DNA from 2 places in the Marinomonas vaga genome. Region 1 is predicted to be linked to the other one. Evidence: riboswitches for the same ligand, from Rfam matches in the RefSeq annotation. Region 1 holds a riboswitch; the other holds the start of a gene.
What was found. Region 1 has a riboswitch for FMN ahead of ACZ5DR_RS10140 (6,7-dimethyl-8-ribityllumazine synthase). Riboswitches for the same ligand answer to the same signal wherever they lie in the genome.

Region 1 (11,767 bases):
CACGACACTTTTGGTCGTCTTCTGGCGGCCCCCATCGCTCCCATACGGCCTGCTGTGCCGCCAGAGGCAACTGGTAAAAGTGATCTAGATAATCATTCAGGGATAGGCTTTGCCAGCATCCCCGCTCATGTAGGGAGTTAGGGTTATTTGTCACCGCGCCCAATAAGGCTTCGATCAGCCCATTGCCATGTTCAGGCACCTCCGCAATGGGATAGCCATGGTCAAATAAAGCTTTTAACAAAGTCACGGTAGACGCTGGCGTATCGAGGCCAACACCATTGCCAATACGACCATCTTTGGTGGGATAGTTCGCCAAGATAAAAGCAATCCGCTTGTCTGAATTTGGCTTTTGGCGCAGTTCTCCATATCCCTTGGCAAGTTTAGCCACAAAGGTCGCCCGTTCCTCATGAAGCTGATAGCGAATTAAATCAATCTGTGCCGCTTCATGGTATTCCGATGAGGTTTTAAAACTCACAGCGCGGGTGATGATTCGACCATCCATCTCCGGCAAGACAATTTGCATGGCCACATCACGACTACGTAACCCCTGAGTTTGCGCCTGCCAATCTTCTTCGGTACTACCAGATAAAATCACTTGCAGTACGGGTAAGGTATTCGCAAACGCTGAGGCAAACTGGGTAGGCTCTGACGCAAGATCTGGGCTACCGGCCCGATTGGCCGAAAATCCTGTGCAATTCAGGATCAAGCTAGCGTTCGAACGTTCCGCCAGATGTTCCACCAAATCGAGACTAAAAGGATCTTTTAGGGAGTTTAAGGCAATTTGCAGAGGGACCACACCTTGATCCAGTAAAACCTGAGCAAACTCGCTAAAAACTTGGGTGTTGCCGCTTTGCAGATGGGATCGGTAAAACAAGACAAGGACAACAGGCATCCCTTGAGACAATGCTGACTGATAAGTGTTTTGCCATGCAGAAAATGAGCTCACCTCTCCTTGGTGAACCATGACTGCATTGGGAATAGCACTGGGTTCTAGCCATTGGTCTGGCCCCTCAAACCACTGGGCGGCAAGGAAGCGAAACAAATGCTCTGCATTATGTTTGCCCCCTTCTCGAAGATAACGCCAAACACGATGCACATGCTCTTGAGACTCTGTGGAAGCAGCCATAATGTCAGGGTCGGCAGCATCGTCCCCAGGGACGATAATCAAGTGCCGATGGCGGCTTGCCTTGGCCCAAGCTTGCAGTCGCTCAAAGCCATAGGGCCAATAATGCTGACCACCGAGTAACGACAGGATGACAACCTGTGGCCGCTTCGTGGGGCGCTCTAGCACCGCGTCTTCATACAAATCATAGGCAGCCGGTTTAACCAACTGCATCCAGTTGGCTAAACGAACGCTGGGGGCCCCCTCATCAAGCTGATGCAGGGCTTGCCCTAAACCACTTAATAAAGAGTCCGCCGCCGCCAAGACGATGATGTCTGCGGGGCTTTGTCCTAGATCTATAATGCCTTCGTCATCAACGAAGCCACCAGGTTTTGCCGCCAGTAAATGCACGCGTTACGACTTAAGCTGACAAGGCAGCATGCAAGGTTTCTTCAATCTGTGCCTTGCTGATGCCTTTACCAATAAAGACCAATTGGGTTTGGCGCAACTCTTCTGGCTGCCATAGGCGATCAAAATAGCGATCCAGACGGGTACCGACTACTTGGAAGACTTGACGCATTGGCTTGCCATTCACCGCAGCAAAACCTTTCACCCGGAAGATGTTATTTTGCTCCACGAGATCTTCTAAGGTGTCTTGCAAAATGTCTGCATCCACTTCCCCTAAGGACACCACAAAAGAGTCAAAATGATCGTGGGCATGATCATGCTCTTCCCCGTGGGCGTGATGGTGGTCGTGGTGATTGTGGACATGCTCAATACGTGACTCCGTGGCAGCTTCTAAGCCCAGCAGCACATCCAGGGCGGCTTCACCGTTTTCGATGTAAGCAATCTTAACGCTTGATTCCACTTCACCTTCAATGATGCTTTTCACCCGTGCACGCTGCTCTTCATCCAGTAAGTCGTTTTTACTGACAACCACCAAATCAGCAGCGCTCAATTGGTCATCCAACAGCTCTTGCAAGGATGGATCATGGTCTAAGGACTCATCCGCTAAACGTTGCGCTTGCACCTTGTCTTCGTCATGGGCAAAACGACCTGCCGCGACCGCAGGGCCGTCAACCACGGTAATCACCGCATCCACGGTGCAATGCTCTTTAATACCAGGCCAGTTAAAGGCTTGTACCAAGGGTTTAGGCAGCGCCAAACCACTGGTTTCAATCAAAATATGATCGATGTCACCGCGACGCTCTACCAGTTGTTTCATCACTGGCAAAAACTCTTCTTCTACGGTGCAGCAAATACAGCCATTTGCTAGCTCATAAAAGCCTTCATCGGTTTGAGTCGCCGCCGCGTCCTCTTCACAATCCAGAGGACAAGAGCGTAGCAAATCAGTGTCTATGTCTAACTCACCAAATTCGTTAACAATCACAGCAATGCGTTTGCCTGCGGCTTGTTTTAATACATTCGACAAGAGAGTTGTCTTACCACTGCCCAAAAAGCCAGTGACGACTGTGGTTGGAATCTTATTCAGTTGCATCATGTGTCCTTATACGTCGCCATCGTTTTTGCGATGAATTTTGCGGTAAATATGTGCTTGAGTTTTGTCGTACAGATAAGAGTCAGCAAAGTCCTCCGTATCCAATACATGCCCTACCAAGATCAAGCTGGTGCGGGTGAACTTTTTCGCGCGAACCTTTTCGACAATGTCCTTAAGGGTGCCTGTCACATAATCTTGATCAGGCCAACTGGTGCGGTAACACACTGCCACCGGACAATCTTCTCCATAATGGGGGAGTAGCTCTTCGACAATTTTATGTATACGAGTCACTCCAAGATGAATCGCTAAGGTTGCACCACTTTGAGCCAATGCTGGCAGTCGCTCCCGCTCAGGAAAAGGTGTCTTGCCCTCATAACGGGTCATGATCACGGTTTGCGATACACCTGACAGGGTCAGCTCTTTTTTCAGCATGGCTGCAGAAGCCGCCACCGCACTGACTCCTGGGATCACTTGGTAATCGATATTTAAGGCATCAAGGCGACGCATTTGTTCCCCTGTGGCACCGTACAAAGCAGGGTCACCACATTGTAGACGTGCCACGTCTTTGCCTTCGGCAGCGGCTTTTTCGATCACGGCAGTGGTTTCATCCAAATTCATGGAGGCCGTGTCATAAATGGCTTCTGCAGTGTCTCTCACATCGTCCAAGACTTCCTTTGGGATCAAGGAGCCTGCATAAAGAACAACTGGGCACTTGGCGATGGTCTTAACCGCCTTAACAGTCATTAAGTCTGGATCACCTGGGCCAGCACCAATGAAAAATACCGTCATGATTCAGTTCCTTACTAATCTTGCTGCTTTGAGCTAGAGTTTTTTGGAGTAACCCCGCGGGGTATAAATCCAATGTTTCTCACCATTTACAATATGTCGTGACTCAGAGTTACCAACAGAAACCATGGTGAACATATCCACGTCTTTGGCATCCAACTCTCCCAAGGTCGTGAAGGTAATGTCTTCTTCTGGGCGGGTCAGCTGACGACCAATCATCACCGGGGTCGACGCTGGACGATACTGTAGCAATACGTCTCTTGCATGATTCAGTTGCCAATCACGTTTTCTTGAAACAGGGTTGTAAAAGGAGATCACAAAGTCTCCTGCCCCAGCAGCATGAATACGCTTATCAATGGTTTCCCACGGCGTCAGCAAGTCGCTTAAAGAAACCGTACAAAAGTCATGACCTAACATGGCACCGACACGGCTAGCACCTGCTTGCATGGCAGAAATACCAGGAATAACTTGAATATCCACGTCCAGCCACTCTGGGTGACTTTCCTTGCCTTGTAATTGCTGATCAAGCAACTCAAACACTAAGGTTGCCATGGCGTAAATACCGATATCACCACTGGAAATCAAAGCGGTGGTTTTACCCTGTGCCGCCAGATCCAGTGCCAATCTAGCGCGTCCAATTTCTTCCCCTAAGGGTAGATCATGGAATGTTTTACCTGCGCTCAGTTCTCCTAATAATTCTAGGTAGTATCCATAGGCTACCCAATCACTGCATGCTGCTAATGCCTTGGTCGCATTCGGCGCCACTAGGCCAAGATCCCCTGGCCCCATGCCCATGACAAATAATTTGCTCATATCTTTTGTATACCCAATAAATTTGACCGCATTGTACACTGTCAGTAGGGGTGTCGGCACGAAAAGCACCGTAGTAAAGGTGAAGGATATTCAGGCGCAACCAAGCTCAGGTCAGGTTTATGACAAATAAGCTCATGCTTAGGCAGTAATCGAAGCAACTGCAACGGCGGAATTAGAAAGGTATTTGTTCGTTTTTATGCAAGTTTTTGCGCACTTTGCCTTTGACACTTGTAGCCGTTAGACACTAAAGTAGCAAAGTCGTTAACAAGTAACGACTTCGTTCTCGGGGCGGGGTGAAATTCCCCACCGGCGGTAACGAGTTTTACACTCGAAGCCCGCGAGCGCTTTCTCTGCTATTAAATGATAGAAAAGAAAGGTCAGCAGATCTGGTGAGACTCCAGAGCCGACGGTCATAGTCCGGATGATAGAGGACGGCGTAGACAAGATACATAGATACACTCTTTGAACCATTCAAAGCGGTTTGGCTTGCCTCCCGTTCGCCCTGATTCAGCATTTTTTGTGGAAGATACATATATGAATCAGAGCTCAACGAATACTCAAACATTTGATCCTTCAACTAAGCGCGTGGCGTTTATTCACGCCTCTTGGCACAGTGACATCGTGTTGCAATGCTGGGAAGGATTCAAAGAAATCATGATTGCCCGAGGCTTCAGTGAAGACAACTTAGAACTGATCGCAGTACCAGGCGCCTACGAGATCCCACTGCAAGCAAAATTACTTGCTAAATCAGGCCAGTATGCAGCCATTGCTGCCAGCGGCCTAGTGGTAGATGGCGGCATTTACCGTCACGATTTTGTGGCTCAAGCCGTATGTAATGGCCTTATGCAAGTTCAATTAGAAACGGAAGTGCCTGTTTTGACAGCAGTACTGACCCCACACAACTTCCATGAGCACGACGAGCACTCTAGCTATTTCAAGCGTCACTTTGTGAAGAAAGGTCAAGAGCTAGCCGAAGCAGCCAGCCGTACGATTTTGCTCACTGAAGTAGCAAAGTCTTAAACAAGTGATATAAAAAACGGCAGCCTAGGCTGCCGTTTTTATTGGATCTACCAGACCCAACTCAACCCTGCCGCGACACCACTGCCCAAGAACCAAGAGTCAAAATCATCAGTGAGCATGTTCTCGTAATAGTAGTAAGCATATAGCCCAAGATTTGGCAGAACTCGCACATCCACGCCCGCGTCAAATCCCAGCTCCATGAGTACATCTTTACTCCAGTCAAACGACAGCAATTTAGGACGTACATCCAATCCCGCGTACCAAGTAGTTTTCTCCATCACAGGAAAGTAAAACGCCGCACGGGCGCTCATTCCTGTTCGGTCATACCCCTCGGTTTTAGTTTGACTCAAACCAAACGTCACATCTGCGCCAATAGGCTCATCATCATTACCCTGAACACTAAATCCTCGTATTCCGAGGGTCCTAATGGTGGTTTCATGATTACCCAGTGACCGCCCAGAAAGGGTTTGCCTGTCATCCAGCGTAGTGCTTTCAAAATACAAACCACCGAATCCGGAGCGTGCGTCTTCCGGTTGAATCCCTAACCCCAACCCAAACTGCGATATACCAGCACCACCAGATGCTTCAAACAATACCGCAGTTCCGTTGCTTTCTACTTGCCTTGTGGCCGCTTGTGCGGGCATGACAAGCACACTTATCCCTAATAATAAAAACGCTTTCTTCATCGCCATCAATCCTAATGAAATGAGCGGAACAATATACACTAAGTCGCCTTATGATCCATACTCCGCCCATTGCAAACCGAATCGAATGACAACCTAGTGCGTTTGTTTAAACGCTAAACGGTGGGCATGAAGTAGTGGCTCGGTATAGCCGTTAGGTTGCTCCTTACCTTTAAACACCAGATCACAGGCCGCTTGAAATGCGATGCCGTCAAAGCTAGGAGACATGGCGTGGTAAGCCGGATCATGGGCGTTTTGCTGATCCACTACGGCCGCCATACGTTTTAACGACGCCATCACTTGTTCTGGGCTGCAAATGCCATGCTCTAGCCAGTTCGCCATATGTTGAGACGAAATACGAAGGGTCGCGCGGTCTTCCATTAAGCCGATATTGTTAATATCAGGTACTTTCGAACAGCCTACCCCTTGATCAATCCAGCGCACCACATAGCCCAATATGCCTTGAGCATTATTATCCAGCTCAAATTGGATTTGCTCGTCCGATAAGGTGGTTGGATCGTCCAGCAATGGAATGGTTAAAAGATCCTCAAGACTTGCTCGCTCACGTTGTGCAAGCAAAGCCTGTCGTGCTTTGACATCCACCGTATGATAGTGGGTCGCATGGAGGATGGCGCCATTGGGTGAAGGCACCCATGCGGTGCTCGCTCCCGCCATAGGATGGCCTATTTTTTGCTCTAACATAGCAGCCATTTCATCCGGCATTGCCCACATTCCTTTACCGATTTGAGCCTTCCCTGGCAAACCGCATTCGATCCCCACATCCACATTCCACTCTTCATAGGCCTTGATCCAAGCTTCTTGCTTCATGGCAGTTTTAGGAACAAATGGCCCGGCCAACATAGAAGTATGTATCTCGTCACCGGTTCGATCCAAGAAGCCAGTATTGATAAACACCACCCGCTCTTGGGCTTGGCGAATGCATTCTTTTAAGTTCACCGTCGTACGGCGCTCTTCGTCCATGATGCCCACTTTAATGGTATTTTTAGCCAGGCCTAGGGCCTGCTCAATTCGCTCAAACAACTCCACCGTAAAAGCGACTTCCTCTGGCCCATGCATCTTAGGTTTTACGATGTTAACACTGCCTACACGACTGTTTTTACGCTGAGTGTTCCCCTGTAAATCATGCATGGCGGCTAACACAGTGATCATGCCATCCATAATACCTTCAGGGACTTCATTTCCTTTCGAGTCAAGAATGGCGGGGTTGGTCATTAAGTGCCCCACATTACGAATAAATAATAAGCTGCGCCCATGAAGTGCAAAACCCTTACCTAACTTGTCCAAGTATTCTCGATCCGGGTTCATGGCACGGGTGACCCGCTTAGCGCCTTTATCAAAGGTTTCTTCTAGAGTCCCCCGCATCAAACCTAGCCAGTTGCGATACACTTCTACCTTATCTTCTGCATCCACGGCCGCGATGGAATCTTCACAATCCATAATGGTCGAGACAGCAGCTTCTACCAAAATATCTTGCACCCCCGCCTGATCGTGTTGACCGATAAAACCTGCTGCATCGATTTGGACTTCAAGATGCAACTCGTTATTTTTCAACAGAACCGCCGTGGGAGACTCAGGAGAGCCTTGGTAGCCGACACACTTTTCCGTGTTTTGCAGCTGCACCACATCGCCGTTCTTCATGGTAACGGCTAACTCACCATCAACGATCTGGTATTTCAGCGCTTGGGCATGTGAACCAGCGACTAACGGGGCAGCCTGATCAAGCAGTTGCCGACCAAACGCAATCACTCGCTGCCCACGCACAGGGTTGTAACCACCGGAGCGCTCTGCCCCTTCGTCTTCAGCAATGGCATCCGTGCCATATAAGGCATCGTATAAGCTGCCCCAACGGGCATTCACTGCATTTAGGGCAAAACGGGCATTCTTAACTGGCACCACCAGTTGTGGCCCTGCTTGCAGCGCGATTTCAGCATCTACATTTTTAGTACTGACTTTAAAGTCGTCCCCTTCTGGTAGCAGATAGCCAATCTCTGTTAAAAAGTGCTTATAGGCCTCCATGTCATGGGACTTCCCGAATGTAGCCCTATGGTAGTCATCCACTTGTTGTTGAATGTCATCACGCTTCTTAAGTAAAGCCACATTGATTGGCCCCAGATCTTCAACAATCTCCTCAAAGCTCTGCCAAAACGCAACAGGGTCCACCCCTGTTCCCGGCGCAATATGTTCATTTACGAGATCGAATAAGTTTTCAGCGATCTGAAGACCGCCCTGCTGGACGCGATTTGTCATGGCTTTTTCCTCACAAACACTGGCTTCCGGTTAAATGACCAGTTTAGTTATTTTAAAAATTCGCTAACAAATTCATTCACACAATGAATGACACATTAAATAAAAACCAATATAGGAATAATGAAACAGGCTTACAGAACTGTAATTTTGTTACAAAACCACAAATATTGAGCTAATAGACTCACTATGACCGTAAAATCGCCACAAATCACATTCACAAAAGATATTATTACTATAATAAATATAGATTAGACGAATCATCTATGTGAGCCCATGCTGAGGATGTGTTCAAAAATCAAACGCTGGACTGAACAGCAAAGCCCGCTACATCATTACGAGGAAACAGCAATGTCTCATTACAAAAAAGATATCGACGCCACTGCTACCCTAATCGCAAAACATGGCGCCCCATGGGAAGCCATTAATCCCGAGTTCGCTGCTCGAATGCGTGCCCAAAACCGCTTTCAAACAGGACTCGACATTGCTCGTTACACGGCAAAAATTATGCGTGCCGACATGGATCGTTACGACCAAGACCCGTCTCAATACACCCAATCCCTAGGGTGCTGGCACGGCTTTATCGGTCAGCAAAAAATGATTTCCATTAAGAAACACTTCAATTCCACAGACCGCCGCTACTTGTACCTATCAGGTTGGATGGTCGCAGCGCTACGCTCTGAATTCGGCCCTTTGCCAGACCAATCAATGCATGAGAAAACCTCCGTGGCTTCACTTATTGAAGAGCTTTACACCTTTCTAAAACAAGCAGATGCTCGAGAGCTGGGCGGCCTTTTCCGCGAGTTAGATCAAGCCACTAACGCTGGAGATCAAGTCAAAGCGGCCGCCATTCAAAAGCAAATTGATGAGCACCAAACACACATAGTGCCGATCATTGCTGACATTGATGCAGGCTTTGGTAACGAAGAGGCGACTTACCTCCTAGCGAAGAAGATGATCGAAGCAGGGGCTTGCTGTATTCAGATTGAGAACCAAGTATCCGATGAAAAGCAATGTGGTCACCAAGACGGCAAAGTGACGGTCCCCCACGAAGACTTCCTAGCGAAAATCCGCGCTGTCCGTTATGCCTTCCTTGAACTAGGTGTTGAAGACGGCGTCATCGTAGCTCGTACGGACTCCCTGGGCGCAGGCTTGACGAAACAAATCGCTGTATCTCAAACTCCAGGAGATCTTGGGGCACAGTACAACGCCTTCTTAGATGTCGAAAATGTCGACCTGGCTAACGCCAGTGAAAGCGATGTACTTATGGTACGAGATGGCCAATTGGTGCGACCAAAACGCCTACCCAGTAACTTATTCCAATTCAAAAAGGGCTCTGGTGAAGATCGTGTGGTATTGGATTGCATCACGTCTCTGCAAAACGGTGCAGACTTGCTTTGGATCGAAACAGAGAAGCCTCACGTTGGCCAAATCAAAGGTATGGTGGATCGCATCCGTGAAGCAGTACCTAATGCCAAATTGGTGTACAACAACTCCCCTTCTTTCAACTGGACTTTGAACTTCCGTCAACAGGTATTCGATGCTTGGGAAGCAGAGGGTCGCAATGTATCAGCCTACGATCGGGCGCAACTCATGAGTGTGGAATACGATAACAGCGAACTCGCCAAAGAAGCGGACAACCGCATCCGTAGCTTCCAAGCCGATGCGGCCCGTGAAGCAGGCATCTTCCATCACCTGATCACACTGCCTACTTACCATACTGCTGCCTTGTCTACCGACAATTTGGCCAAAGAATACTTTGGCTCTGAAGGTATGTTGGGTTACGTGAAAAATGTCCAGCGCCAAGAGATTCGCCAAAAAATCGCCTGTGTGAAACACCAAAACATGGCAGGTTCTGACATGGGTGACGACCATAAAGAATACTTCTCTGGCGAGGCGGCACTGAAGGCTTCCGGTCATGACAACACCATGAACCAGTTCGCATAATCGCAAACGTTTTACCTGCGGATAGCTGATAACTCCACAAGAGTTGGCTAATTCCCCCCGCACTAGGCTGCTCCGGCAGCCTTTTTTTATATTTGACGAAATATATATCAAAGGTACACTGAATATCTTGTTGTCACGCTTTGGTCATAGTTTGTGCGCCAAAATGTTAGCGAAGGTTAGACAAACAGCCCCTATGACAATAATGCTCATTAAACATGATAGAGGTACTAAGATGACGGACATATACGACATCCCAGTCAAAGATATCGAAGGGAAAGAGATGAACCTCGAACCGTTTTGCGACAAGGTATTGCTGATCGTAAACGTGGCCTCAAAATGCGGTCTTACCCCTCAGTATGAAGGCCTGCAAGCCCTGTACGAGCAAACAAAAGATCTTGGGTTTGAGATATTAGCCTTCCCAGCCAACGACTTCGCTGGACAAGAACCGGGCACAGAAGAGGAAATCAAATCTTTCTGCTCTACAGAGTATAATGTGACCTTCCCAATGTTCAGCAAAATCCAAGTCACCGGTGAAGACAAGCACCCACTTTATCAGTACCTCATCGAGCAAGCGCCTACGGCCGTCAACCGCGCAGAGATGGAAGAAAACTTACGGGGTTACAACATCGAACCTACTCAAGAGCCGGAAGTGGTTTGGAATTTTGAAAAGTTTATTGTGAGTCGTTCTGGCCAGATTATTGGTCGATTCGCTCCCAATACACCACTGGACGACACTAATTTGGTGAGTGCCGTCCGAGTAGCATTAGCCAACGGTTAATCTAAGAGCACGACGTTAAAAAGCACGGTACTTCCCCTTAGTGCCGTGCTCTTTAATTCGCTCTATTCCTCTAACACCCCATAAATCAGCTGCTTGCCATAGGCAACTTCTAAGTGTGTTCGCTTAGCCTTAGTTAATCCCTTTACCACCAAAGCATAAGAATGATCCACCATTCGAAAAAGCTCCCCCTTAGGTAAGGAGCCATCCAATACAACCGTATTCCAGTGCTGTTTATTCATATGGTAACCAGGCACCACACAATCAAAGATGCTACGCAGTTCCTGAGCATGAAATGGATCACATTTTAAGTTCACCCGAGCTGTGCCTTCTTTGGTAGTAAACAGGGCGAACATCTTACCCTGTACCTTCATAACCAAAGTAATGTCATCAAATGGATAATCTTCCTGTGCTTCAGGCTTATTCTTCATGTATTGAACTAAAGTCTCTCGAATACTCATGAACAGATCTCAGCTTTACAGAAAAGGTTTAAGGATGAATTTATGTATTATTACCCTGCATGCTTTTCGACAGCCATTGGGCCAGTAGAGGCCCAAGCACCATCACCAATAAGAATCGGCTAATCTGCATGGTCATAACAAAACCCGTATCAACCGGGATATTCGTGGCAATAATCGCGACAGAGTCGGCACCCCCCGGACTGGTACCAAGGAAAGCTGACAAAAAATCTATGTCGATCCAAGCCACTAACACCAGCGCCACAATAACATTTACCACAAGCATAAAAGCGATGGACAGGACAATGTACGGAAAGACATGCAAAGCATGACGCACCACCGCAGGAGTGAAACGAAAGCCAATCGCCCAACCTAACAAGGCAAACCCTGAGGCCAAAAACCATTCGGGCAAAACAAAAT
Region 2 (11,767 bases), 1.2 Mb from region 1:
CGCAACCTTTTGTGCCTGATATTACCGGTATCGAGACCATTCCTTACGTCACCAGTGACACCCTTTGGGAAACGTTTGCGGAATTAGAAGAACCACCCAAACGCCTATTAGTACTCGGCGGTGGGCCGATCGGTTGCGAACTGGCTCAAGCGTTTGCGCGCCTTGGCAGTCAAGTCACCTTACTCGAACGAAGCAGTCAGTTACTGAGTAAGGAAGACCCTGACATCAGTGCTCGAGTGCTTAAAAAGCTCACTGCTGACGGTGTGACAGTGCAGTTCAACGGGGAAGTTCAGGCCTTTGAAACCAGCGTCCAAGGTCATCTTGCTCAAACACAAAAAGGCTCGATCGAATTTGATTATGCATTAGTGGCCCTTGGGCGTGCAGCTCGTTTAGAAGGCTTTGGCCTAGAAGAACTAGGCATCCCAGCCACACGAACCCTAGACACCAATGACTACCTAGAAACCCTTTATCCAAATATCTATGCCGCAGGCGATGTGGCGGGCCCCTACCAACTCACCCACGTTGCCGCGCACCAAGCATGGTACGCCAGTGTGAACGCATTATTTGGGCAATTTAAACGCTTTAAAACAGACTATCGGGTGATCCCAGCGGTGACCTTCGTAGATCCTCAAGTAGCAAGGGTTGGACTCAACGAAACCGAGGCAAGCGCTCAAAACATTGCCTACGAGGTCGTGGAGTACGACGTATCGGACCTAGACCGAGCCATTGCCGAGAGCGCTGCAGAGGGAGTGATTAAGGTGTTAACCACCCCCAACAAAGACCGCATTTTGGGAGTGACCATAGTGGCGGAAAACGCTGGGGAAATGCTGCCAGAATTCGTACTGGCCATGAAACATGGTTTAGGCCTAAACAAGGTTTTGGGCACCATACATGCCTACCCAACGTGGGCAGAAGCCAACAAATACGCCGCGGGAGAATGGAAAAAAGCCCACGCCCCACAAGCGGCATTACGCTGGCTTGAGAAATACCATAACTGGCGTCGAGGTTAACTTAATGTCTCTTAGGACCATCGCCATGACGCCCGCCTGAGCTGCGATCACCTGAGGCTGGAGAAGACCCTTCTGTGTTTTTAGTGGGCTCCCCAAAGTGATTGCTGCGAGTATCATGCCTGTCTAAGTATGACCCTTGTCGATCGTCAGTAAATTCCATCCCATCATCTCCGCGGTGCTTAGGCTCCCCCTCTCGGGAGAAGCTTCGCTCAGGCTCCCGTTGCTGCATCTGTTTTAATTGATCGGCGGACCAATTTTTCACCGAGCGACCTTTTCGCAACGATGCATCCGGCGTTTCTATTAAGTAATTGGAGACTTGGCCTGCAAACGGTAACCGCTCATGCCTGACAAAATAAGCTGATTCACCTTGTGAAGTATTTCGCCCTCGCAAGGTGATGACCTCCCCATCTTTAGCGTCCAATATTTCCTCTGGCAGGACTCTCCCCGCCCAACGCCATTGGGTTTGTGACACAGCTTGCGCAGGTGCAACAATCTGCCATTGGTCCGTTTCAGGGATCTTTTCGATATCCGTTGCATAGAGTTGATCGCCAATAAAATAGCCGCTGACTCGAACGTTTTGCCCTAGATCTAACGATGGTAGCACCCCCGGCGCATCGGTGGCCGGAACAACGGATACTCCTTGAACCAGCCAACCTTCCGATTGACTCTCAACCACTTCGCCAATCACAGCATGTTGAATCCGCACCACACGTGCCCACCACTGGTCACCTTCTTGCGTGGCGAGCACAGCAACCTGTTGCCCAAGACGCAGATCTGACTCACTAGCAGCTCTACCGTCTCTGAGAATATTGGTCTTTTCATCAAGCTCTATCTCTAAACCATTTACCCAGATACTACCGAACTCTGTGATCGTACCAATTACCCCTGTGCCACCGATACCTCGGTCATCTCCTTGCGTATCCGATGGCTGCCCCATCATTTTACCGGTGCCGCCAATGCCTCGGTCATCGCTTGCCCAAATCACCAAGGACAGACTGAGAAGCAGGGTAAGTCCCCATCTAATCCAGTTAGCCATCTTGTTGATCCTGCTCACGGTAGAAATACACACCCAGAATAAATCTGTGATCGGCCTCCGCTTTGCCATCGTCTTCACGGGCCAGTTGTTGGGCTTGCTTATTGAGTTTCACGAGCAGGGCCTGGCTTTCATGGCTAGCAGTGTCTTGCAAAGCACTCACTGATTCGCAAGACAATCGGTTATAAAACACGGAACGTTCTGGTAATGGCGGCAGTTCGCCTCGAAGATTGTGTTCACAGGCAGCAATATGATCTGAGGTATTACGGGCAAAAAAGGAAACCTTTGTCGCCAAATCATCACTTGGAAATAAAGCATTTAAATTGAGCTGACATTGACCCTCTTGCTCCGTCAGCAAACCTCGATCCAACCACTCATCAAAGACTGTTCTAGGACGAATATCCACGCTGACTTCGCGAACTAAGCTCTCGAACGACAAGTCACCTTGCCGGGGCAGAAGGCAAGGCTCTCCCTGCTCGTCTAAAAAACGGCTATCTCCCACCCACAAACTAATTAATCGGGAAGTAAGGGATGATTTCTCCGGTACATACGACTCATCTGGGGCGTCTTCTAGAAGCCGCTTAACATCTTTTCTGTGCACTCCGCTGACCACACTGATACGACTTAAAGTGACTTTATCACCCTTGCGCTGCAGATCTTGGCGTACCTCATCCACATAAACCTTTTTCAACAACTCCAAAAACTCAGGATAAGTCACGCCATAACGAACAACCAAGCGAACTAAAGAGGATAAAACCTTCTTTAATGACTTAGTGATCAGCTGGCGCGTGCCTTGGCTAGGTGTGTCTTGGGACATATTGGCTCAATAAATAGTCAATTTTTCGAAATTTTATGTTGACGTGGGAAATTTATCCACTTAATTTAACCTCAATAATTAGTGGGAAAATATCCCACAAATAAAACAACACTCAATTATTACCCCATAACCCCCTCATATGGAGCAGCAGCCATGGCCAATTCCTCCTTACGTTTCATCGCTACTTTAGCGCTGAGCACTTTTCTATCATTTCCCCTTACCTCGCAGGTATACGCCAACGTTGTGGATGAAGAAGCTAACGCCACCAGCGACAGCAGTGCCACATCCGAAGACAGTACCGTCATAACAGAAGACACAACCACCAGTGATGAGAGCGCTACGAGCAGTGACACAAGTGGCGACGCCGCAAGTGAAGAAGGTACAACAAACTCTGATGAGACTTACTTAGCGGATGATAATAGCGTTGCTAGCGAGTCAGGCTCAGCATCAGATGAAACCTTTGTAGGAACGGACTCAGATAGCACAGTGACAGAAGAAGAGGCGAGCAACGCAAATCAGCAATCCTCTTCAGGGATCACATCCAAACAAAGCAATCGTCAACAAAACAGCGGTAGCCGCTCTGGTAGTCATAGCTCAGGCAACAAAAGCTCAGGGGGGCATAGTTCAGGTAGCAGAGGCAATGGCGGAAGCAAGAGCTCCGGTGGTCATAGCTCTGGTGGTCATAGCTCCGGTGGCCATGGTGGTAAGCGCCACTAATCACTTTTTTTCATTCATAATGAGGAATACATCATGTACTGCAAGAATCTTGTCTTTCTAACCGCTACCAGCTGCTTATTAATCACAGCTAACGCACAGGCTGAGACCAATGCCCAAATTGGTGGTGGTTACCATGCTCGCTATATTGAAGATGCAAGTAGCGATTACAGCGTAGATTTTGGCTCCCCTGTTTTCAGTGTGCGGTTGATCCCCCACGAAAATTTCGCGTTTGCGACAAATTATTACTACAACGGAAGTGGCTCTTATTCCCAAGGCTCTAACTCAGGCCCATCAGTATTTGAAACCTCCGGGCTAGAGCTCAACTTTTTGCTCGGTACATCATTTATCGACAAAGGGTTTTATGGGTACGCTGGACTTGGATATTTCAGCGAACATTGGGAATCTACCACCAGCAGCAGCGACTATATTGCTACCGGGTTACAAGCACCGATTGGCCTAGGCTATAACTTTGGTGACTTTGGCATGGAAGTCCAATATGCCTATCGTGACCCTAAGGCCTATCAAAAAGACGTATTCAGCGCGGAAAGTGACCCAAGCGCCAATACATTTCAAATCAAGTTGTTTGCCAACTTATAGACTGGCAGCTGCACCACAGATCTTCTCAAACAGCGGCGAAATGCCGCTGTTTTTTATGATACACACGTAAAGTATCCACTAAGGCAAGGTCCAAGTCAGTACCAACATGGCGAGAGCCACAACACCGGCCATTAACGCACCGTAGAACCAATTAGAGCGGGCAATCGCAAAGTTGTCTGCCCCATACTTGCCCGCCACCGAAAGGTTGATTCCTGACAAGGGACTGATGGCCGTACCCACGGCCCAGGTACACAAGGACACAAACGCCAACAAAGTATTGTCCGCACCGCTGGCTGGCACCATAGAACTCATCAAAGAGATCCCCACAATGGGGTGCAAGCCCATTAAAGAAATACCACAAATCACCAGAAAACACAGGTACGCCTCAAAGAAACCAAAGTGGTCAAACAAGGACCACCCTTCTCCCAGTAGACCCTGGAGCGCCAAGCTGACCGTAGTGGATAAAAACCCCGCCGCCAAAAATAACGACACCTCATTGGCCATATTTGGCAAACGAATGTGGGCATGGTCACGCAACCGCTGGCGGGTATGACGAGGACCACCTCTAAGAAATAAAAACAACACTACACTGATGGGACTTAACAAGGTGACAATGGACAAAATTGCCGCCTCTGGCATCACAAAATAATGAAAAATCAGCACCAAGGCCGCTAACAAAACGGGGAAGGCTAAGGAGCTCACTGATAAAGGAAACCCCTGAAAAGCCTCGATCTGACCGCTACGTTTAAACTCCCAGCAAGACAAGGCACAAGCCATAATAGAGAGGGGTAAACCAATCACAGCAAGGTGATGAAACTCTGCATCAGGGGCAATCGACAAGGCCACCGCAACGGACGCAAAAAACGGCGACCACCAACCAGCACTGGTCAAAGCGCGAACTAGAATCGAGTATTGAGGCCCAGATAACTGTCCGGACTGGCGTTGCAGCTTATCCCCCACCACAAACACCGCTGACATATTAATCACAGCGCCAAGTAACTGAATGCTCGCCCACGTGCTCGCAAAACCTTTTACCCCAGTCATAGGTGGCTTTGGCTTAGTCGAATCTGGCAATAACCCCAGCAAGGATACGCCCGTTAACATGGCCACAATGGCCAAGTTCCCCTGTAACAAAGAAAACACCGGCACAGTCACATCAGTAAAGACCGCCACCACCAGCGCCACAACCCCCACCACAAGTAAAAAGCCACATTGTCGTTTATTACGTCTGTTAAGACGCTGCCAAGCACTAACAAACACCGCCCAATAGACCATTCCAGACAAAATCAGCAGCCCACCCAGCCCAGGGATCAAGGCCAACAGAAACAAAGCGCAACCTAACGCTACCCCATATCCAGAGAGAGTTTTTATGTCGAGAGAAGCCAGCTTGAGCGACGGCAAACGCATAGGTACATCCTTTTAAAAACGGTTCAACCTATAGATTACATCAAGCACCTTGTGCCGTCAGGGTATCCTGCTGGGTGACTTTCGCATCTCGAAGGCGCAAGCCAATGTTGCCCGCGATTAATAAAATCGCCCCGGCAATTTGGTAAAGGGTGAGCGACATATCAAGAAACAACCAGTTAATGCCGGCCGCAAAGACAGGGAAAGTAAGCTCTGCGAGGGTCGCCAGTTGCGCTCGCACTGTCTTTAACCCTTGGTAGTACAACCACATGCCTAACAAGCCACTTAATAAGGCCATCACCACGAGTGCGCCCAAGTCCTCCGCTGGCATGGTGCTGATCTGATCTGTATTGCCCAAGGACAAAACTAACAGCACCAGCAAACCCGATAAGAAGCGCCCTGACATAATGGCGTTAGCAGGCACGCTTTGGTAAGACAGGTACTTACCACAAACGGTAGCGGCGCCCCATGCAGCCACGGCGAGTAGAGTAAAGCCGTAACCTTTTAGAACCTCCACTTCTTCATCACTGTAATGCCATTGTGCGTCTCCAAGTGCCATAATATCTGGGGCGATCATAAGGAAGCTTCCCCCAAGTATCACCAAGGACCAGCGCACAAAATGACCGCGGATCTGCTCTTTCAACACAGCAAAAGCCAACACAATCGCGATCACGGGCTGTAGTTTTTGCAGCAAGATCACTACTGTGGGATTCAGATAATGGAAGGCTTCAGTAAAGGCCAAGGTACCCAGAGCAGAGCCGACACCTCCGATGAAAAACAGACAAGCAAGGGATGCTCGGCGCATTTGTCGGTAATGATGACGATAACGCCAGATCAAGGGCGCAGTGATCAGTACTAAGGCCAGGTGCTCAAACAGCACGACCTGAAGAGTGCTATAGCCTACTCCCAGCAGAGGGTAGCGAATAAGGGTATCAAGGGCCCACGTAAAGCACGCAAGCATAATAAACAGTGTTCCTGCCATCTCTCATTCTCCAATAAATAAGAGTCACAGGGGTGATGATTGAACAGCCAAGTTGTAACCCACACGAGCGCATGGGTGAGCCTCGCCTTTAAAGGTGCGCCCATAGAGGCACCTTTAAAGGAGACTTGGTCGATCTTCTTTCATCCGGACTATAACCGTCGGCTCAGGAGTCACACCTGATCTGCTGACCCTTCCCAAAAGAAGGCGCTCGCGGGCTGTTTGCAAAGCAAAGTCACCGCCGGTGGGGAATTTCGCCCCGCCCCGAAGTTCGATTAATTAAAAATAAGCTAAAACTTTACCCCCAGCCTAACTGGGGCGCAATGCCCTAATATGAATACATTAGGGCAAATCTCAAGTGGGTCTAATTGCGCTTTTGTCGCGCGTGATACACCGCAAAGCCATTCTTACGCTCTAATTGCACGGACTTACTCAAGGCCGCATCCATCAAAGGGCTATAACGTAAGAAATCGTTAGCCACCACAAACACCTCACCATTCAAGGTAAGGTGTTGTTTTACATTGATAAAAAACTTCTCAGGGACACTGTAGTCTGTACTCACTCCCGTGTGGAACGGCGGGTTAGTGATCACATAATTAAAGCGTCCTTTCACTTCATTTAAACCATTGGAAGCTACCAAAGTCACAGCACCCACCGCTTGGTTCGCAGCAAACGTCAGCTCCGTGGCCGCCAAGGCCAAAGCGGAATCATCTAACGCATGGAGCTTGGCCCCTGTGTGCTTGTGCAACCACATACTGATGATGCCATCACCACAACCAAAATCTAACAAACGGGCATTGGCCACATCCGCCATAAATCGGTGGGATTGCATTTGCTCTAATAAGATCACAGTGCCACGATCTAGCTTACCGTGTCCAAAAACCCCTGGGATGCTGCACAAGGTAAAGGCTTGCCCCGCCACGTCTACATTCCAAGAAGTCACCCAATCCTCAAAGACAAAAGGCTTTGCTTCGTCGGCTTTTTGACCATTGAACAATAAACAATGCTTAGCGCCATCAAACTTACCAACGTGCTCTAAAGGCGACACCATACGCTTTGAAGACGATTTCACACCGCTTTTGTTGTCTCCAACGAGCCAAACTTGCCCTCCTTTTTTTAAGACGGGTAAGGTCGCCGCTAACAAATAATCCAGCAGTTCTTTTGCTTTGGGCTGATAAATAATGACGTGGTCAAAGTCAGAGGCAATCGTGCTGTCCCACTGGGCTGAAAACTGCACATTAGACTCAGACAGACCTACCCGTAAAAGCTGTTCGTAAACGGTATAGGACTGACACCAGGCAAACACTTCTGCCTGCCCTTTTAGCTCTTGAGGAAAAGCATCTTCAGGGTTGGCAAACAGCACTTTGCCGGTAAATTGCTCTGCGTTACGCTCCAGCAAAAGGCTGGGAGGATTAAGACTCATAAGTGATGGCTAACTCGTTTAAAGATAAAGTCGTAACCGGCGCTAACAATCGGTTGAGGCGCTCGGTCGATAAATTTGTTTGAGCACGAGGGTATCTCGGTTGCAAACGATCATTGTGTAGTGGCCCGCGCCACCCTTTTGTTAACGCTAAGAAATCCGTCGCAAAGGAATCCCCATGCTCAAGACAACCGGACAAAATCACGTCCACATAACTCAGTGCGATGGGGCATTCCGTATGGGGTTCTACCACTTCTTCCGTGTGATAAATCCAATAGGTACCGTCTGGCAACTCTTCGTCTAGGTAAGGAGTCAATTGCTCGCGCTCAATTTGCGTGCGTTGGTAGCCTTGTTCTCGTTCATCAAACAGGGTGAATTGATCTTCCGGTACTTCAATAAGAACACCATTGCAGGCTTTAGCATCCGACTTGACCACCGCAACAGAGCTCATCCCAAACTCTGATGTCATGATGGACCAATGACGCTCAAAACCATGCAGTTTCACCGGCCAAACTTGTCCTGTTTCACCGGTTTTAGCTCGGCTTTCTGAACTGATAAGGCTGCCATAGCCGAGAATGTAATGACGACTCATACTCTTCTCCTGTGCACGCAATTTAAAGTTTTTGGCCGCCGATAATAGCTTGGTCGATACACCAAAACCAGAGAAGATATATGACAACTGTCAGGGGCAATATGGTTTTTGCTAAGGAATCAATAGGTTACTGGCTTTTATAAATGGCACGGATTTGCGCCATAGAACGCCAAAGAATGAGTTTATGGATAGGAAAGACAGGAATCATATACAAACGACCAAGCCAATTTTTGACATGGACAACCGTTGTTACGGCTATGTGCGATTGATCACCCAAATCATTAATGTAAAAGGACACTCTCACATTTAGATGTTTATCGCAGTCCTCTAGCACCACCTCGTGATGTTCGTTTGAAACCACAGTAAAGATCCCCACCCGATCTCCTTTGATGTAGTCGCACGCATGCTTCACATGCAAAATTTCTTTAAAACTGCCGAGATTTTTAAGACCCACGGTGGCCCAGATATTATTGCGCAATTGCATCAAAGCATTCGCCCAACCAGGCATTCGGCGCATACTTTCAATATACAAGGTCATGGCGGTGATGTTTTTAGACGGAACGGATACAGACCAACTGTCCGCAAAGAAGGCGCGAGGTAGGTACAAAGCTATTTGAGATCCTTGAGGCACAGCCATCACACACTCCCTGATGTGATTGATAAAATATGATCAGGTCAAAGTATAACCAATGACCTGATCAATTGCCTTATCTTAATGGTGCTTTTTATCCGCCATGTCGCCGTGGCCTTGATGATCCATTTTGTCATGGTTCATCTTACTGTGATCCATGTCACCGTGATTCATATGATGCATAGACATACTGCCTGGGGCATAGGCAGCCATCTCATCAGGAGACAAAACAGGGGCAGACAACTTGATACGCTCACCGTTCTTCATCACTAAGGTAAGAGCAACGGAATCACCTGCTTTTAAAGGTTGTTTTAACCCCATAAACATAATGTGGTAACCACCCGGCTTTAATTGCGCATCACCATGAGCAGGGATCACCACCTGATCAACCTGATACATTTTCATGGTGTCCCCTTGCATCTCGCTTAGGTGAATCTCAACCTTATTTGCCACATTGCTTTCTGCAGCGACCAAAAAGCGCTCTTGATCCGAGTGGTTGATCAAGGTGACATAGCCACCACTAGTAGGCGCACCCGGTGGCGTAGCACGCACCGCAGGTGCGCTGAGTTCAATGGATGACGCCATCGCAATAGCCGAAGACATCCCTAGCGCTGCCAGCGCCAAACGAGAAATAAACCGTACAGACATAACTAACCCTTTCTTTTTTCAAGCAAAATTTTCGACAACTCAAACCGATGAAGGTGCTACGAAGAAAGGCGGGGCACGGGAGTAGTAATGAGGCACGAAAGTCGCAATAACGCGCTCATTATGGGGGATTGCCCAGAGTGACGGGGCAAAATCTCGTGGCGGCAACACAAAGTCAGCCGCAATCAAAGACATGTGATCCACGTTCAAGCCACACTTACAACTACCATGCAGCTGGCTGATGTGATCTTTGATTTGATTGTCTGAATACTCAGCAAGAGGGACTTTAATGAACTGAACACCGTTCATCAAAGTACATACCCGCAGTACGACAAAGTCGTCTTTTACCACTGGCTGGGTCGGCACCACTAGGGGGCCCAATAAGGACAAAGCCCAGGCGAATAACACCCAGCGTCCATATTTTCGTAACCGAGAAGCCAATGTCGTCGACATAGTCACACCACAAATAGAAGTGGCTGTATTGTAGAGAAGTTAGTTCGGAAAACCTAGAACCCAGTATTTTAATACTGGGTTCTTTGGATACTTAAGGTGACTAAGATGCTTGGCGCTTAGCAGGTCCACTTAAGATAAACACTAATGGCAAGGCACAGACTGTCACCCACATCATCAGACGGAAGTCCTGAAGGTAGGCTAAAGTTGCCGCTTGTACATTGACCATAGCATCCAACGCCGCTAGGCCCTGTGTGCTTTGAGTTGAATAAGTGCCGGCCTGCTCCGCCAATGACAGCCCCAAGTTGAATGGATTCACAAACTCAGAAAAGATCGCATGATTGATCTGAGTCTGCTGGGTCAAATAAGTGGCTACAATGGAGATACCGATACTGCTACCTATGTTCCGCAACAAGCTGAACAAGGAAGACGCTTCCGTACGCAAGGACGGATCCAAAGTCGAAAACGCAATAGTGGATAACGGTACAAAGACCAACCCTAGTCCTGCCCCCTGCACTACACCAGTACGAATAATATCGCCAGCGGTAGAGTCCAAAGTAAACTGGGTCATCTCCCACATGGAGAATATGATCAAAGACAGCCCGATAAAGATAAAGACCCTAGGATCTACCTTACCTGACAAACGCCCCACCAAGATCATCATTGCCATGGTGCCAAAACCACGGGGTGCGAGAATCGTACCGACGTCCACCACCGGATAGCCCATCAGGTTCTGCATAAAGGGCGGCAACAGAGCCATGGTCGCCAACAGAATCACACCCACAATAAAGATAAACACTAAGCCAACGGAGAAGTTACGATCACGGAACAGCCGAGTTTCGATAAAAGGCGTGCTGTGCGTATTGATGTGCACCACAAACATATACAAACACAATACCGCTAGCCCACACTCAATGATCACCTCAAGACTGCTAAACCAGTCCAGGGTTTCCCCACGGTCGAGCATCATTTGTAGGGCACCAATGCCAATAGCCAGCAAGAAGAAACCATAAAAGTCGAATTTTCGGTCTTTCTTCAGCTCCGTTTCTTTCACGAAACCACTGATCCCCATCCACGCCAAGATACCGAACGGCACATTGATGTAGAACACCCAGCGCCAGCTGTAATACTCGGTGAGCAAGCCCCCAAGGAATGGCCCCAAAATAGGCCCAACCATTACCCCAACGCCCCACATTGCCATGGCCGAGCCATGCTTCTCACGAGGATAGCTGTCAAGCAAGATAGATTGGGACAAGGGCACCAAGCTGGCACCGAAGACACCTTGCAATAAACGGAACAAAATAATCTGGTTGAGGGACTGGGCCATACCACACAGGATAGAGGTCACAGTAAAGCCAATCACCGACCATAGGAATAAACGCTTACGGCCAAAGCGGGCGGAGATAAAGCCAGTAAGAGGCATACAAATCGCCGCCGCGACGATGTAAGAGGTCAACACCCACGAGATCTGA

Region 2: it holds a riboswitch for FMN, as region 1 does, so the genes downstream of both, ACZ5DR_RS04235 (DMT family transporter) here and ACZ5DR_RS10140 (6,7-dimethyl-8-ribityllumazine synthase) in region 1, are expected to answer to the same signal.

What each region holds. Positions count from the first base shown of each region.
Region 1 is NZ_AP043903.1:2,145,862-2,157,628, reverse strand. It holds gene cobN (cobaltochelatase subunit CobN) at 1-1,513, opposite strand, end outside; gene cobW (cobalamin biosynthesis protein CobW) at 1,524-2,600, opposite strand; gene cobM (precorrin-4 C(11)-methyltransferase) at 2,610-3,389, opposite strand; gene cobJ (precorrin-3B C(17)-methyltransferase) at 3,423-4,199, opposite strand; FMN riboswitch at 4,475-4,636, shown strand; gene ACZ5DR_RS10140 (6,7-dimethyl-8-ribityllumazine synthase) at 4,734-5,219, shown strand; gene ACZ5DR_RS10135 (hypothetical protein) at 5,267-5,905, opposite strand; gene ACZ5DR_RS10130 (malate synthase G) at 5,999-8,170, opposite strand; gene ACZ5DR_RS10125 (isocitrate lyase) at 8,519-10,114, shown strand; gene ACZ5DR_RS10120 (glutathione peroxidase) at 10,347-10,892, shown strand; gene ACZ5DR_RS10115 (MmcQ/YjbR family DNA-binding protein) at 10,955-11,350, opposite strand; gene ACZ5DR_RS10110 (AbrB family transcriptional regulator) at 11,391-11,767, opposite strand, start outside.
Region 2 is NZ_AP043903.1:905,143-916,909, forward strand. It holds gene ACZ5DR_RS04205 (FAD-dependent oxidoreductase) at 1-1,010, shown strand, start outside; gene ACZ5DR_RS04210 (DUF5666 domain-containing protein) at 1,012-2,046, opposite strand; gene ACZ5DR_RS04215 (DUF6502 family protein) at 2,039-2,860, opposite strand; gene ACZ5DR_RS04220 (hypothetical protein) at 3,014-3,577, shown strand; gene ACZ5DR_RS04225 (outer membrane beta-barrel protein) at 3,611-4,174, shown strand; gene ACZ5DR_RS04230 (hypothetical protein) at 4,253-5,581, opposite strand; gene ACZ5DR_RS04235 (DMT family transporter) at 5,622-6,560, opposite strand; FMN riboswitch at 6,689-6,833, opposite strand; gene ACZ5DR_RS04240 (methyltransferase) at 6,922-7,980, opposite strand; gene ACZ5DR_RS04245 (gamma-glutamylcyclotransferase family protein) at 7,970-8,569, opposite strand; gene ACZ5DR_RS04250 (DUF2867 domain-containing protein) at 8,697-9,206, opposite strand; gene ACZ5DR_RS04255 (copper chaperone PCu(A)C) at 9,282-9,848, opposite strand; gene ACZ5DR_RS04260 (hypothetical protein) at 9,888-10,298, opposite strand; gene ACZ5DR_RS04265 (DHA2 family efflux MFS transporter permease subunit) at 10,399-11,767, opposite strand, start outside.